2 regions of the Mesobacillus subterraneus genome follow, and region 1 is predicted to be linked to the other one. Evidence: a T-box and tRNA genes for the amino acid it is inferred to sense, from the RefSeq annotation. Region 1 holds a T-box; the other holds one or more tRNA genes.
What was found. A T-box is a leader RNA that pairs with one kind of tRNA and senses whether it is charged. The one in region 1 lies ahead of LC048_RS04315 (valine--tRNA ligase), so its partner is inferred to be a tRNA-Val.
Positions count from the first base shown of each region.

Region 1 (7,470 bases):
TCATCGTTTCAGGCAGGAGGATAACGAATTCTTCGCCTCCGTAGCGGGCAACAGTGCCGATTCCGCCAATTCTTTTCCGCAGTCGTTCTCCTAACTCTATTAATATCTCGTTACCGCTTTGATGGCCGTATGTATCGTTGACGGACTTGAAGTGGTCGATGTCGAGCAGGATGAGTGATAAAAGGTTCCTGTGGCCAAATTGCAATTTTTCGAATTCGGCAGTCAGCATGTTTTCGAAATATCGATAATTGTATAATCCCGTTAATGCGCAGCGTTCACTATTTTCCTTTGTTTTCTCGTGGTGCCTTGCATTCTCCACCGCCACCGCAAAATGGGAACAAAGGATGTCGATGATCATCAGCTGTGATTTTTCGAATGCCCTTTTTTTGTTTGCGGCCAGGACAAGGACACCGATTACCTGGTTGTTCCTGACGATCGGTACACCAAGGATACTTTCAGCACCTGCCGGAATATAGCCTGAATTAATATGCTTCCATTGCTTTTTCGAATGGAAAAGAACAGGCTTTTTCTCTTCCCAAACAAGACCGCTTATTCCTTTTCCTTTTTCAAGGCGCTCGGATACCGGATCCAGGACTTCCCCGAATTCCACCTTATGAATGAGTATTAATTCTCTGTCTTCTTCCACATCCAAAATATAGGCATAGTCAACCGGAAGCATCTCAATGAGCTTTTGAACAAAGAGGTCGAGTACATCATCTGATTTTAGTCTTTCCGCCAACTGGTGCCCTATTTCAGCCGCACTCTGCAAAAATTGATTTACTTTATCGCTTGAATAATAGAGACCGAGGATAATAGACAAACTTGCAAAAGGTATTCCGACGAATAGCAAGGCGATTGGGCCCATGTCCTTGCTTAGTTCGTATAGAACAAACCCGATTGGAAAAGTGATTAAGGTCGTTACGGTTTCCCAAATGAAGTCTTTTCCAAAGTATGGACCTTCCAGCTTAAACAGCAGTGCCTGGATTGAAACCAGAATAAACGTATTGATGCCAAAGTTGCTAATACCATACACAGCTCCAAGGAATAAATAGTATGGATCTGATGATAGCTGCTCACCATGTGTTCCGCCTAACGCGTAAAACAACATACCGCTAAATAGCGAAACAAAGAAGAACATCAATGAATTTAGTGGGAATTTGTGCACATCAGCTTTTGGAACCCTGATCCTGATTAAAAGAATCAGGACAGAAACCTGCATCAACACCATTTCTATGAAAATACCGTATTTCAGGAAAACTGCTAGCGATACCCATTGTATTAAGAAAATAGGGGTATTGTTGACAACGAGCGGCATCGCAGCCACAACGCTCATCAGGATAATAAACGGGATGACTTCCCATATACTCACTTGTGCAGGTGGATAGACTTGATATGTAATCCAGATTCCGACTGGAACTATCAACAGCCAGGCAAACCAAATAGATTTTTTGATCACAGAGCTAATCATCGCCTATCCACCTCCTTTTTCATCTAGGTAAAAAGTCTTACTCATTTAAATATTAGCAAATCTTTTGTATAATGGGCATAATTTTCTTAATTATTTTTCAACACGTTCATGATAAAGGGCTTCACTTCTGATAAAAAGTAGAGAGACCCTGTGATAATTAAAATTTCATCTTTGTTCATTTCATTTATCTTCTTATCGAGATAGCTTTTATAATCATTTGCGATGTTTTTATTTCCGCTGTTGCTTCCAGCTTCCATTAGATCTTCCGCTGAAGCGGCCCGTGGAAAATCGAATGATGTGAAAGTCAGGTGATCTGCAGCATCTTCAAGAGTCTCAATCATCTTGTCCAATTTCTTGTCTTTTAGAGCCGCAAAAAGAATGCTAATCTTTTTATCGGCAAATCGGGAGTTAATTTCACTTGCCAGAGCATTTATTCCTTCTTCATTATGCGCGCCATCGATCAGGACAAAAGGATTCTCACTTAAAATCTCAAGCCGGCCCGACCAGTATGCTTGAGTCAGGCCGTTCCTTATATGCTCTTCCTCGATCATAAACGAATAGTAGTTTGCAAGAACCTGGCTGGCCATTACAGCACAGGCTGCATTGTCTACTTGATGTGAACCAATCATCGATGTTTCCAGCTTCGCAAGCTGGCCGAACATACTGGAGAATGAAAACTGTTCTCCACGTTTTAAAGTCACTCTTGTACTTGTGGAAAATTCATCGCCAAGATGGTACAGAGGGGACTCGCTATCAACCGCTTTTTTTTTGAATGACATCCAGTGCTTCAGGCTGCTTCACTCCCGTAATGACGCTTACACCATTCTTAATGATACCAGCTTTTTCAAAAGCAATCTGTTCATATGTATCACCAAGTATCGCCGTGTGATCCAGCCCTATGCTAGTGATGATCGATAGCAGCGGATGAATGACATTGGTTGAATCGAAGCGGCCGCCGAGTCCTACCTCGTAAACGGCTACATCAACAGGGGACATCTTCGCAAAGTAATAGAAAGACATTGCCGTGATGACTTCGAATTCGGTTGGTCCGCCAAGTTCAGTCTGGTCCAATTCATCTGCCAGAGGCTTGATCACATTGGTCAGCTCAATCAGTTCCTGATCCTTTATAGGCTGGCCATTGATGCTGATTCTTTCATTGAATTGCTCAAAGTATGGTGATGTAAAAGTTCCAACTCTATATCCTGCTTCTTGCAGGATCGAGCGAAGAAAAGTGACGGTTGATCCTTTTCCATTAGTGCCCCCGATGTGGATCGCTTTAATCCTTCTTTCAGGATGGTCCAGCCTTTCCAGCATCCATTCCATTCTTGAAAGTCCTGGTTTTATTCCAAGTCTCAGTCTTGCATGGATCCACTCGATTGCCTGTTCATATGTATCAAACATGTAACACACCTCAATTCAAGATGAAGACGAACCAATACTGGTTCGCCTTCAAATTTTTGAACTTAAATTAGTTTCTTAATTCGTTGATGCGTGCTTCGACTGCTGCACGTTTTTCCAAGTAGTCTTTTTCCTTGCTCCGTTCTTCTTCAATAACTTTTTCAGGAGCTTTCTTGACAAAGCCTTCGTTTGACAGCTTCTTCTGTACTCGTTCTACCTCTTTATCGAGCTTCTCTTTTTCCTTTTGAAGGCGGGCAATTTCTTCATCGATATTGATCAGGCCTTCAAGCGGCATGATGATTTCGAGTCCTGTAGCGACTGCTGTCATCGCTTTTTCAGGAGCATTGACTTCAAGCCCGATTTCAAGGTTCTCCGGATTACAGAAGCGGACAATGTAACCGCGGTTGTTTTCCAGCATGCGTAATGTCTTTTCATCCTTTGCCTTCAGGAACATATCAACCTTCTTGCTGAGCGGCGTGTTCACCTCGGAGCGAATATTCCTAACAGAACGGATGACTTCAACAAGAAGCTTCATGTCGTCTGCTGCCTCTTTATCAGTCAGAGCCGGGTCAACCTTTGGTCAGCTTGCGATCGTAATGGACTCCCCTTCATGAGGAAGGTTCTGCCAGATTTCCTCCGTAATGAATGGCATGAATGGGTGAAGCAGGCGCATGGTGTTATCAAGAACGTAGGCAAGAATCGATCTTGTTGTCTTCTTAGCAGCTTCGTCCTCACCGTATAGCGGAAGCTTTGCCATTTCAATATACCAGTCACAGAAATCATCCCAGATAAAGTTGTAAAGCGCTCGGCCAACCTCACCAAACTCGTAACGGTCTGAAAGTCTTGTAACAGTCTCGATTGTTTCATTCAGCCTTGTCAAAATCCACTTGTCTGCAACGGATTTCTCGCCGCTCAAATCGATTTCTTCGTACTTCATGCCGTTCATGTTCATCAAGGCAAAACGGGATGCATTCCAGATTTTATTGGCGAAGTTCCAGGTCGCTTCTACCTTTTCCGTGCTGTAGCGAAGGTCCTGTCCCGGCGAGCTTCCTGTTGTCAGGAAGTAGCGGAGTGAGTCAGCTCCGTACTGGTCGATGACATCCATCGGGTCAACACCATTGCCAAGTGATTTACTCATCTTGCGGCCATCTTCTGCACGAACGAGTCCGTGGATCAGTACATCCTTGAATGGTCTCTGGCCAGTGAACTCAAGTCCCTGGAAAATCATCCTGGAAACCCAGAAGAAGATAATGTCATAACCCGTTACGAGTGCATCGGTTGGGTAGTGTCGCTTATAGTCCGCCGCTTCCTCATTCGGCCAACCCATTGTCGAGAATGGCCATAGTGCTGAACTGAACCATGTATCAAGAACGTCATTGTCCTGTTCCCAATTTTCAGGGTCTGCAGGTGGCTCATGGTCAACATATACCTCGCCTGTTTCTTTATGGTACCAGGCTGGAATCCGGTGGCCCCACCAAAGCTGACGGGAGATACACCAGTCGCGGATATTCTCCATCCAGCGCATATAAGTGTTTTCAAAACGCTCAGGGACGAAGTTTACTTTGTCTTCCTTGCTTTGAAGCGCAATGGCTTCATCAGCAAGCGGCTGCATTTTAACGAACCATTGAGTGGATAGATACGGCTCAACTACTGCTCCGCTTCGCTCAGAATGTCCTACCGAGTGCATGTGCTCTTCAATTTTGAAAAGTACACCTTCCTCCTGAAGGTCCTTGACGATTTGCTTGCGGCATTCAAAGCGGTCCATGCCCTGATACTTACCGGCCCTTACGTTCATTGAGCCATCTTCGTTCATGACGAGGACTCTTTCAAGGTTGTGGCGGTTGCCGATTTCAAAGTCGTTAGGGTCGTGTGCAGGTGTTATCTTTACGGCTCCAGAGCCGAATTCCATATCGACATAATCGTCACCAACAATCGGAATTTCACGTCCGACGATTGGAAGGATTACCGTTTTGCCGATCAGGTGCTTATAACGGTCGTCTTCAGGATGTACCGCAACAGCAGTATCTCCGAGCATTGTTTCCGGTCTTGTCGTCGCAATTTCAATATGGTCGCTGCCGTCTGCCAGAGGATATCTCATGTGGTAGAATGCACCCTGGACATCTTTATGGATAACCTCGATATCAGATAAAGCTGTTTTCGCTGCCGGATCCCAGTTGATGATGTATTCACCCCTGTAAATCAAGCCTTTGCGATATAAAGAAACGAAAACTTCTTTAACTGCATCTGAAAGCCCTTCATCCAATGTAAAGCGTTCCCTGCTGTAATCAAGCCCTAATCCTAGCTTTGACCATTGTGTGCGGATATGCTGTGCATATTCCTCTTTCCACTTCCATGATTCTTCCAAGAACTTTTCACGGCCAAGTTCGTAGCGGTTGATGCCCTGGCTGCGAAGTTTCTCGTCAACCTTTGCCTGTGTCGCGATGCCCGCATGGTCCATACCTGGAAGCCATAGAACATCGTAGCCCTGCATCCGCTTCATTCGTGTAAGGATATCCTGAAGCGCTGTATCCCACGCATGGCCCAGGTGAAGCTTCCCAGTTACGTTTGGCGGCGGTATCACGATTGTATAAGGCTTCTTCGTTTCATCGTCCTTCGCTTCGAAAAATTTCCCTTTGATCCACCAATCATAACGTCCTTGCTCAATCGAAGACGGATCGTATTTAGTCGGCATTGACAAATTCTCTTCCATCAGTTTTTCCTCCATTCAAATACATTTCCTTGAATTAGAAAAGCGCAAGCGCCTTGTTCAGCCCCGACAAGCGCTGGAGGTCCGACCAGTGAAGTCGTTCTTTGACTTCACCTGAGCGAACCGAAGCGACTCTAGAGGTTAGGCGCTGGAGCTAGACAATTCTCAAAGTGAAAATTTATACTTTCTTATCTTAAAATAAAAAAACTCCATTCGCCTTAAAAGGACGAATGGAGTATGTTCGCGGTACCACCTTTTTTCCCAGCAACGGTAAAAACATCTCAGCTGCTGGCTCAAATCTGGATAACGGCTCTTCACCGTCGCCTGTTACTGGGAGTCACTCCGTTCCCAGGCGATGCTCAAGGGCGACCTTCCATGGTTCCTGCTTAGAAGTCCTCTCAGCTACTGGACTCCCTCTCTTCAAGCTGGCTGCTCATGTACTATTCCCTGTCAAAGCTTTGCTTTATGAATGTGTTTTGTATATTAGATATACTACCCAAAAAAGTGGATTGACGTCAATCATCATTTCCTATTTTTTATTATTTTATACCTTTTGCATCTTAATGTGCGAGCAATAAGCACATTTTGGGCAAGTCACTCATAGACTGGAAAAAGGGATACCAGATTGTTTGGAGGGATGACGATGAAGAGACGAAGGTATAATCCTTATACACTCCCTAAGTGGGCGAGGACGGCACGGGCAGTATGTGCTCAGCTCATTATTCCTTTTTGTGTTTTCCAGGGAATCCGCACCCTTTTTTTTCCGTCGACCTTTGATGTATTTTTGCTATCAATTTTCATTTTGATTGCACTGGCAATAAAGTTCGACATGATTTAAGGAGCCTGAGCATCTTTTAGCTCTGGGCTCCTTCTTGTTTTGCCTGCTCCTTTTGCTTCTCTAGTTCGTCTATCTTGGTTACTACATAACCCGTGTTACTCAAGAGCCAATACTGTCGCTGCAGCTTTTGGACAAACTTTCTCTCATCCACTTCATCCTTACGCTGATGGTATAATTCCGCGACACGGATAACCCCCGATGGAAAAGCAAGATAGCTCATGAATAACTGCATTTCATCCTCACGGAACGGAAAATACTTCAGATAGACATAAATCCAGTCGATGATTTCATCTCCATACTTCGGCTGTGTCTTCAGCGATCTTGCTAAAAACGGCAGCAGATCCTGAATCGGCGAACCCTGCCGCGCCTTCTCGAAGTTGATGAAATACCCGTATCCTCTTTCATCAAATAGGAAGTGTTCTGGAGAGACTTTTCCATGAAGCGTTACGGTCCTCGTTTTCTTTTGCTCCTTCGTTTTTTCATTCCAGGTCTCAAGTTTCTGCTTTGCAAACTGGATTGCCTGACTGATTTGAATGTAATAAAGGCAAAAGGTCAGTTCAAACGGAGACATATATATCCTGTTCTCACAACTTTCTAAGAATCCATTAATGAATTCTTCTTCCTTTTCCCATTCTTTTAACGTTTTTTCGTAATGTTCTTGCTTAACTTCCATGCTGATTTCCATTTCCTTTACTGACAAAGTATGCATCCTCGCCAGTTCCCTGAACAACTGTTGATGTCTTTGTGATTGGTCCTCCCTTGTCTCATTCGGCATCCAGGGCATTAAATAATACAGTGACTTATTATACAAAACTGCATATCGCCCGTCGTTTGCCGGATAGACCGGAACAATCCTGTTATAGCCTTTTTGATAGAGATGCTGGATATGCCTGATAAAATCCGACCCCTCATACGGGTGTATTTTTTTCAGAGCGAATGTCCCTGACTTCGAATAGACTTTTTTCACTTTGCCGTAGTCCTCAGCAAAATACGGATCTATAGGGTACTGCTTTAACACTGCGGATTCTTCTTTTAAAAAATTGCGATCATCCATTGGAT
Region 1 covers NZ_CP129019.1:875,006-882,475, reverse strand. The annotation lists gene LC048_RS04325 (sensor domain-containing diguanylate cyclase) at 1-1,468, opposite strand, end outside; partial or broken gene LC048_RS04320 (bifunctional folylpolyglutamate synthase/dihydrofolate synthase) at 1,555-2,869, opposite strand; partial or broken gene LC048_RS04315 (valine--tRNA ligase) at 2,937-5,576, opposite strand; T-box leader at 5,793-6,036, opposite strand; gene LC048_RS04310 (hypothetical protein) at 6,217-6,411, shown strand; gene ysxE (spore coat protein YsxE) at 6,428-7,465, opposite strand.

Region 2 (7,470 bases), 1.4 Mb from region 1:
TTTCCTCATTTTCAAAAAGGTCTGCCGTGCTTTTAGCCGTCTTCTTTATATGGTACCAAATCCACTCGAATATCTCATTGACTTCATTTATTTCACCAGTGACGTTACCAGCTGAAGCTAGATATTTCTCACCATTGATCAACTCACCGTTAATCACTGTGACATTCCCCTGGACCTCACCCTCGATTTTGACCTTGCCATTTCTGACAACGACATCTCCCTTGACAACTTCTCCTTCAGGGACAATAACTGTATCATTTTCGACAATCAGATTAGGCTGTTTCGATACAGAAAACTGGTGTTCTTGATTCCAGGTCGAAAAGATGCTCCCTGTCATCAGCGCCAGGAAAAGCGAGGCAGCTGTTAAAACCGGATGACTCCTGAACCAACGCTGGATTTCCGTTTTTCTTTTCTCTCGGCAGGCCAGACATTACCTTTGAAGTAAAATCATCTGGTGCCTGGATGTGAGAGGTGCTCTGAACAAGAGCGATGGCTTTATTCAGCTCCCTGAAATATTCCTGGCAATCTGAACAGCTTTGCAGGTGTTCTCTTAAAATCTTTTCATGTTCTTCAGAGATTTCTTCATCTAGATATTCATGCATATAATCAATAATTTGTTCCGAGCATTTCATATTCTTTCACCTCACCTTATACGTGTCGCAACTGTTGCCTTAAGGCTTCTCTTCCTCGATGGATTCTCGTCTTCACTGTGCCAAGAGGCAAATCCAGTATTTCACTGATCTCATTCAGGCTGAGTTCTTCAATATACTTTAATACGATGACCGACCTGTATTTATCGGGTAGTTTTGAAATTTCTTTTTGAATCGCATCCTGCAATTCGATACTTTCAACCTCATCCTCTGGCAAACGCGTTTCAGATGGGACCTGAGAGTACATGGTTAGGCCCTCTGTTCCGGGCACTTCCGCATCCAGAAAGTAATCTGGTTTCTTTTTGCGAATCCGGTCAATACATAGATTTGTGGCAATTCTATAAAGCCATGTTGAAAACTTCAAGTTTTGATTGAAGCTGTTGATATTGATATATGCACGGATAAAAGCTTCTTGTGAAATATCCTCTGCCTCATGCCGATTCCCAAGCATACGGTAGCAAAGCTGGAACACCTTGTCCTTGTATACCTCAACAATCTCTCCATAGGCATTCTGGTCTCCCTTGATTACCTGTTTTATTCTGTGTTTTACAATTGTCTCCATTATTTTACCTCCGCGCTTCATGCGGCTAATCGATATACGAATCGATTCCGTAAAAGGTTTCGTTTTTTTTTATAAAAACTTTATTTATGTATGTAATTGACAAAATCATCTACTAACTGACTTATTTTTGCAAAAAAAGTCTAAAAAACACGATAAGTTAATATTAACAAATTACTACCAGTTTGGTTTAAAAAGTTTTGGCTGGGGTATAAATGAACTATATTTTATTGAAGGCGAGGAAACAATTAATGTGTGCAGAAACGTTGTTGAAGGATATTGAGAATTGCCGTAAAGAGATGGTTGAATTAGCTGCAAAAACCTCGCTGTCAAATCAACGGGTTGTCGACATCAGTACTAAACTCGACCATTTACTAAATAAATATTATCACTTATCATCCAAAAATTCATTTCTATATTAATAATAAGAGAGCAGCAGCCAGACATTTGGCCGCTGCTCCCTATTTTTTATCACTACTATGAGCCTATTCTAAAACTGCCGGAGCATTACAAAAGTTTCTCTCCAAATAAAGAACCCATCAACGCTACTGCTGCGACAGCTGTCTTATTCTTTTCATCAAGTATAGGATTTACTTCGACGAATTCAGCTGAAGTGATGATTTTTGCCTCAGCCAGCATCTCCATTGCCAGATGGCTCTCACGGTAACTGATCCCTCCGATTACCGGGGTACCGACGCCAGGAGCATCTGTTGGGTCCAGCCCATCCAAATCAAGTGAAAGATGGACGCCATCTGTCTTATCTTTCAGGTAATTGACTGTTTCCTCAATGACCGTGGCCATTCCGAGACGATCGATCTCGTGCATTGTAAACACTTTAATGCCCATTTCCTTGATTAGGTCCTTCTCCCCCTCATCCAATGAACGTGCCCCGATGATGACTATGTTTTCCGGTTTTACCTTTGGTGAAAATCCACCTAATTGAGTTAACATTTCATGTCCCAACCCAAGGCTGGCAGCAAGCGGCATTCCGTGGATGTTCCCAGATGGTGAAGTATCTGCTGTATTCAGGTCACCATGTGCATCATACCAAATCACACCCAGATTTTTATAGTGCTTAGATACACCAGTCAAAGTGCCAATCGCAATACTGTGGTCTCCTCCTAATACAAGTGGGAATGATCCAGAATCAATAATCCTGTCTACCTCATCAGCAAGCAAAGCATTTTTCTCTGCTACAAGCTCCAGATTGCGAAGATTGCTGTTAGGATCAATCTTTACCTCTGGTCTTCCAACGGCTATATCTCCCAAATCCTCTATCTCATCAAATAACACTCTCAATCGTTCATTTATTCCAGCATAACGGATCGCACTTGGGCCCATGTCGACTCCCCTTCTCATCTGCCCCAAATCCATCGGCATGCCAATAATCGAAAGTTTCTTCATATATTTCTCCCCCTTGCTTTCTCTTATCTACACTCTATTTTAAACGCTTTCATTCAAATGACTCAACCGGACAGTTTCATGAATATATATACGGTTTGGAATTCAGCGAATTTACGGACTGATTTAAGGGATTCATACCACCAACTCGTTAGAGAGTGTGAACATTCTTGGTGAAGAAATACGGCAGCCCCCACCCTTCGATCTGCACTTTCTTGTCAGGTTGGGGCTCCTCAGCCTGAAACCTGTCACAATAACTGCTTTTTCTTGACAGCTTTGAGTTCCGATACCTGAAACCTGTCATAATAAGTGCTTTTTCTTGACAACTTTGGGCTCCTCAGCCTGAAACCTGTCATAATAACTGCCTTTTCTTGACAACTTTGAGCTCCGCAGCCTGAAACCTGTCATAATAACTGCCTTTTCTTGACAACTTTGAGCTCCGCAGCCTGAAACCTGTCATAATAACTGCCTTTTCTTGACAACTTTGAGCTCCTCAGCCTGAAACCTGTCATAATAACTGCAATTTCTTGACAGCTTAGGGCTCCGCAGCCTGAAACCTGTCACAATAACTGCTTTTTCTTGACAGCTTTGAGTTCCGATACCTGAAACCTGTCATAATAACTGCCTTTTCTTGACAACTTTGGGCTCCTCAGCCTGAAACCTGTCATAATAACTGCCTTTTCTTGACAACTTTGAGCTCCGCAGCCTGTAACCTGTCATAATAACTGCAATTTCTTGACAGCTTAGGTCTCCGCATCCTGAGACCTGTCACAATAACTGCTTTTTCTTGACAGCTTTGAGCTCCATTAGCTGAAACCCGTCACAATTACACTGGCTTCTTGACAACTCTAGCCCTTTCTCCTGCTACGCTGTCTGAACACTGTCCCATTACTGATATCCCTGATATAGAAGGGCAATAATCCACCAAACTGTTTGGAGGGAAATAATAAAAAAAGCCATAAACCCGGTTGGATTTATGGCTGAAATGGTATTTATGTAGTGTGATGGTGGAGCCTAGCGGGATCGAACCGCTGACCTCCTGCGTGCAAGGCAGGCGCTCTCCCAGCTGAGCTAAGGACCCAATTGGAGCGGAAGACGGGATTCGAACCCGCGACCCCAACCTTGGCAAGGTTGTATTCTACCACTGAACTACTTCCGCATGATTTTATTATAATAGATAAAACCCCTAAAAATAAAGGATTAAGTTCATTCTTAGGGGTCTTAACATGAGTGAGCCATGAAGGACTCGAACCTTCGACCCTCTGATTAAAAGTCAGATGCTCTACCGACTGAGCTAATGGCTCAAATTTAAAGTGGGACAAAGATTGCCTCCACCCATTTATATTCCCTGTCGCATCTGATGCTCAAAAGACCTTCGGTCTTTCTCGCAGATTGCCAGGGAGGAAACTCAATGCAGCGAGCAATCTGCTCTACCGACTGAGCTAATGGCTCGTTAATGGCTGGGCTAGCTGGATTCGAACCAACGCATGTCGCAGTCAAAGTGCGATGCCTTACCGCTTGGCTATAGCCCAATGAAAAAAATAAAAAGGACATTAATAGCTTGTCCAATTTTAATATGTATTAAAATGGTGGAGGGGGACGGATTCGAACCGCCGAACCCGGAGGGAGCGGATTTACAGTCCGCCGCGTTTAGCCACTTCGCTACCCCTCCACATATAAGTGCTTCTGTACCTAGTTAGATGCTCAAATTCCCTTCGGGATTTTTCGCATGCTTCCGCTGAAGTTATTCAAGGAAGAAAGAAGCATGGTGCCGGCAAGAGGACTTGAACCCCCAACCTACTGATTACAAGTCAGTTGCTCTACCAATTGAGCTACACCGGCATGTTAATGAAGATTAATTTCATCAGGTAAAAAAAATCATGGTGGAGGATGACGGGATCGAACCGCCGACCCTCTGCTTGTAAGGCAGATGCTCTCCCAGCTGAGCTAATCCTCCATTATTAAATTCCCTGATGTTTTTATCACTGGTGTGAAAAAATCTTGGTGACCCCTACGGGATTCGAACCCGTGTTACCGCCGTGAAAGGGCGGTGTCTTAACCGCTTGACCAAGGGGCCATTAATAATATTTTCAGAGCTTCCAAGCGGGCTCGAACCGCTGACCTCTTCCTTACCATGGAAGTGCTCTACCTGCTGAGCTATGGAAGCATTTTGCTGCCAGCTCAAATGACTTTTGTCATTTAGAGATAATGGCTCCGCAGGTAGGATTCGAACCTACGACCGCTCGGTTAACAGCCGAGTGCTCTACCACTGAGCTACTGCGGAATAATGGTAATTTTACATAACTCTTGCAGAAGATTCGGCTGCCTCATCTTAGAAGTGATCCAAGATGAAAAAGCATCATCGCCCGGCGGCGTCCTACTCTCACAGGGGGAAACCCCCAACTACCATCGGCGCTGAGAAGCTTAACTTCCGTGTTCGGTATGGGAACGGGTGTGACCTTCTCGCTATCGCCACCAGACTATTTGGTTTGAGGTTTTATTCCCTCAAAACTAGATAATGTGTAAGAAGAATTCAAGAAAAACGAGTCATCTAATTTGGTTAAGTCCTCGAACGATTAGTATCAGTCAGCTCCACACGTCACCGCGCTTCCACCTCTGACCTATCAACCTGATCATCTTTCAGGGTTCTTACTAGCTTGCGCTATGGGAAATCTCATCTTGAGGGGGCTTCATGCTTAGATGCTTTCAGCACTTATCCCGTCCGCACATAGCTACCCAGCGATGCCTTTGGCAAGACAACTGGTACACCAGCGGTGCGTCCATCCCGGTCCTCTCGTACTAAGGACAGCTCCTCTCAAATTTCCTGCGCCCACGACGGATAGGGACCGAACTGTCTCACGACGTTCTGAACCCAGCTCGCGTACCGCTTTAATGGGCGAACAGCCCAACCCTTGGGACCGACTACAGCCCCAGGATGCGATGAGCCGACATCGAGGTGCCAAACCTCCCCGTCGATGTGGACTCTTGGGGGAGATAAGCCTGTTATCCCCGGGGTAGCTTTTATCCGTTGAGCGATACTCTTCCATGCGGAACCACCGGATCACTAAGCCCGACTTTCGTCCCTGCTCGACTTGTAGGTCTCGCAGTCAAGCTCCCTTGTGCCTTTACACTCTGCGAATGATTTCCAACCATTCTGAGGGAACCTTTGGGCGCCTCCGTTACTCTTTAGGAGGCGACCGCCCCAGTCAAACTGCCCACCTGACACTGTCTCCCGCCCCGATCAGGGGCGTGGGTTAGAATTTCAATACAGCCAGGGTAGTATCCCACCAGCGCCTCCACCGAAGCTGGCGCTCCGGTTTCTCAGGCTCCTACCTATCCTGTACAAGCTGTACCAAAATTCAATATCAGGCTACAGTAAAGCTCCACGGGGTCTTTCCGTCCTGTCGCGGGTAACCTGCATCTTCACAGGTACTATAATTTCACCGAGTCTCTCGTTGAGACAGTGCCCAGATCGTTACGCCTTTCGTGCGGGTCGGAACTTACCCGACAAGGAATTTCGCTACCTTAGGACCGTTATAGTTACGCCGTTTACTGGGGCTTCGATTCAGAGCTTCGCGTGAGCTAACCCCTCCTCTTAACCTTCCAGCACCGGGCAGGCGTCAGCCCCTATACTTCGCCTTGCGGCTTCGCAGAGACCTGTGTTTTTGCTAAACAGTCGCCTGGTATATTCACTGCGGCTCATCTAGGCTATTCACCCAAATGAGCACCCCTTCTCCCGAAGTTACGGGGTCATTTTGCCGAGTTCCTTAACGAGAGTTCTCTCGCTCACCTTAGGATTCTCTCCTCGCCTACCTGTGTCGGTTTGCGGTACGGGCACCTTTTATCTCGCTAGAGGCTTTTCTTGGCAGTGTGAAATCAGGAACTTCGGTACTATATTTCCCTCGCTGTCACAGCTCAGCCTTCACGCAAGCGGGATTTGCCTCACTTGCAGCCTTACTGCTTAGACGCGCATATCCAACAGCGCGCTTACCCTATCCTACTGCGTCCCCCCATTGCTCAAACGATAAAGAGGTGGTACAGGAATATCAACCTGTTGTCCATCGCCTACGCCTTTCTACTCGGCTTAGGTCCCGACTAACCCTGAGAGGACGAGCCTTCCTCAGGAAACCTTGGGCATTCGGTGGATGGGATTCTCACCCATCTTTCGCTACTCATACCGGCATTCTCACTTCTAAGCGCTCCACCAGTCCTTACGGTCTGACTTCAACGCCCTTAGAACGCTCTCCTACCACTGACATCTAAGATGTCAATCCACAGCTTCGGTGATACGTTTAGCCCCGGTACATTTTCGGCGCAGAGTCACTCGACCAGTGAGCTATTACGCACTCTTTAAATGGTGGCTGCTTCTAAGCCAACATCCTGGTTGTCTAAGCAACTCCACATCCTTTTCCACTTAACGTATACTTTGGGACCTTAGCTGGTGGTCTGGGCTGTTTCCCTTTTGACTACGGATCTTATCACTCGCAGTCTGACTCCCACGGATAAGTCTTTGGCATTCGGAGTTTGTCTGAATTCGGTAACCCGATGAGGGCCCCTAGTCCAAACAGTGCTCTACCTCCAAGACTCTTACAACGTGAGGCTAGCCCTAAAGCTATTTCGGAGAGAACCAGCTATCTCCAAGTTCGATTGGAATTTCTCCGCTACCCACACCTCATCCCCGCACTTTTCAACGTGCGTGGGTTCGAAGCCTCCAGTTGGTGTTACCCAACCTTCACCCTGGACATGGGTAGATCACCTGGTTTCGGGTCTACGACCACATACTAATTCGCCCTATTCAGACTCGCTTTCGCTGCGGCTCCGTCTTCTCAACTTAACCTTGCATGGGATCGTAACTCGCCG
Region 2 covers NZ_CP129019.1:4,226,561-4,234,030, forward strand. The annotation lists partial or broken gene LC048_RS21990 (zf-HC2 domain-containing protein) at 1-632, opposite strand, end outside; gene sigW (RNA polymerase sigma factor SigW) at 649-1,212, opposite strand; gene LC048_RS22000 (Spo0E family sporulation regulatory protein-aspartic acid phosphatase) at 1,425-1,631, shown strand; gene rocF (arginase) at 1,717-2,613, opposite strand; tRNA gene LC048_RS22010 (tRNA-Ala) at 3,616-3,691, opposite strand; tRNA gene LC048_RS22015 (tRNA-Gly) at 3,695-3,769, opposite strand; tRNA gene LC048_RS22020 (tRNA-Lys) at 3,842-3,914, opposite strand; tRNA gene LC048_RS22025 (tRNA-Gln) at 4,068-4,142, opposite strand; tRNA gene LC048_RS22030 (tRNA-Tyr) at 4,198-4,282, opposite strand; tRNA gene LC048_RS22035 (tRNA-Thr) at 4,377-4,452, opposite strand; tRNA gene LC048_RS22040 (tRNA-Val) at 4,492-4,567, opposite strand; tRNA gene LC048_RS22045 (tRNA-Glu) at 4,613-4,687, opposite strand; tRNA gene LC048_RS22050 (tRNA-Thr) at 4,705-4,777, opposite strand; tRNA gene LC048_RS22055 (tRNA-Asn) at 4,820-4,894, opposite strand; rRNA gene rrf (5S ribosomal RNA) at 4,975-5,090, opposite strand; rRNA gene LC048_RS22065 (23S ribosomal RNA) at 5,167-7,470, opposite strand, start outside.
Region 2: it encodes a tRNA-Val, which carries the amino acid that the T-box ahead of LC048_RS04315 (valine--tRNA ligase) is inferred to sense. The anticodon was not compared.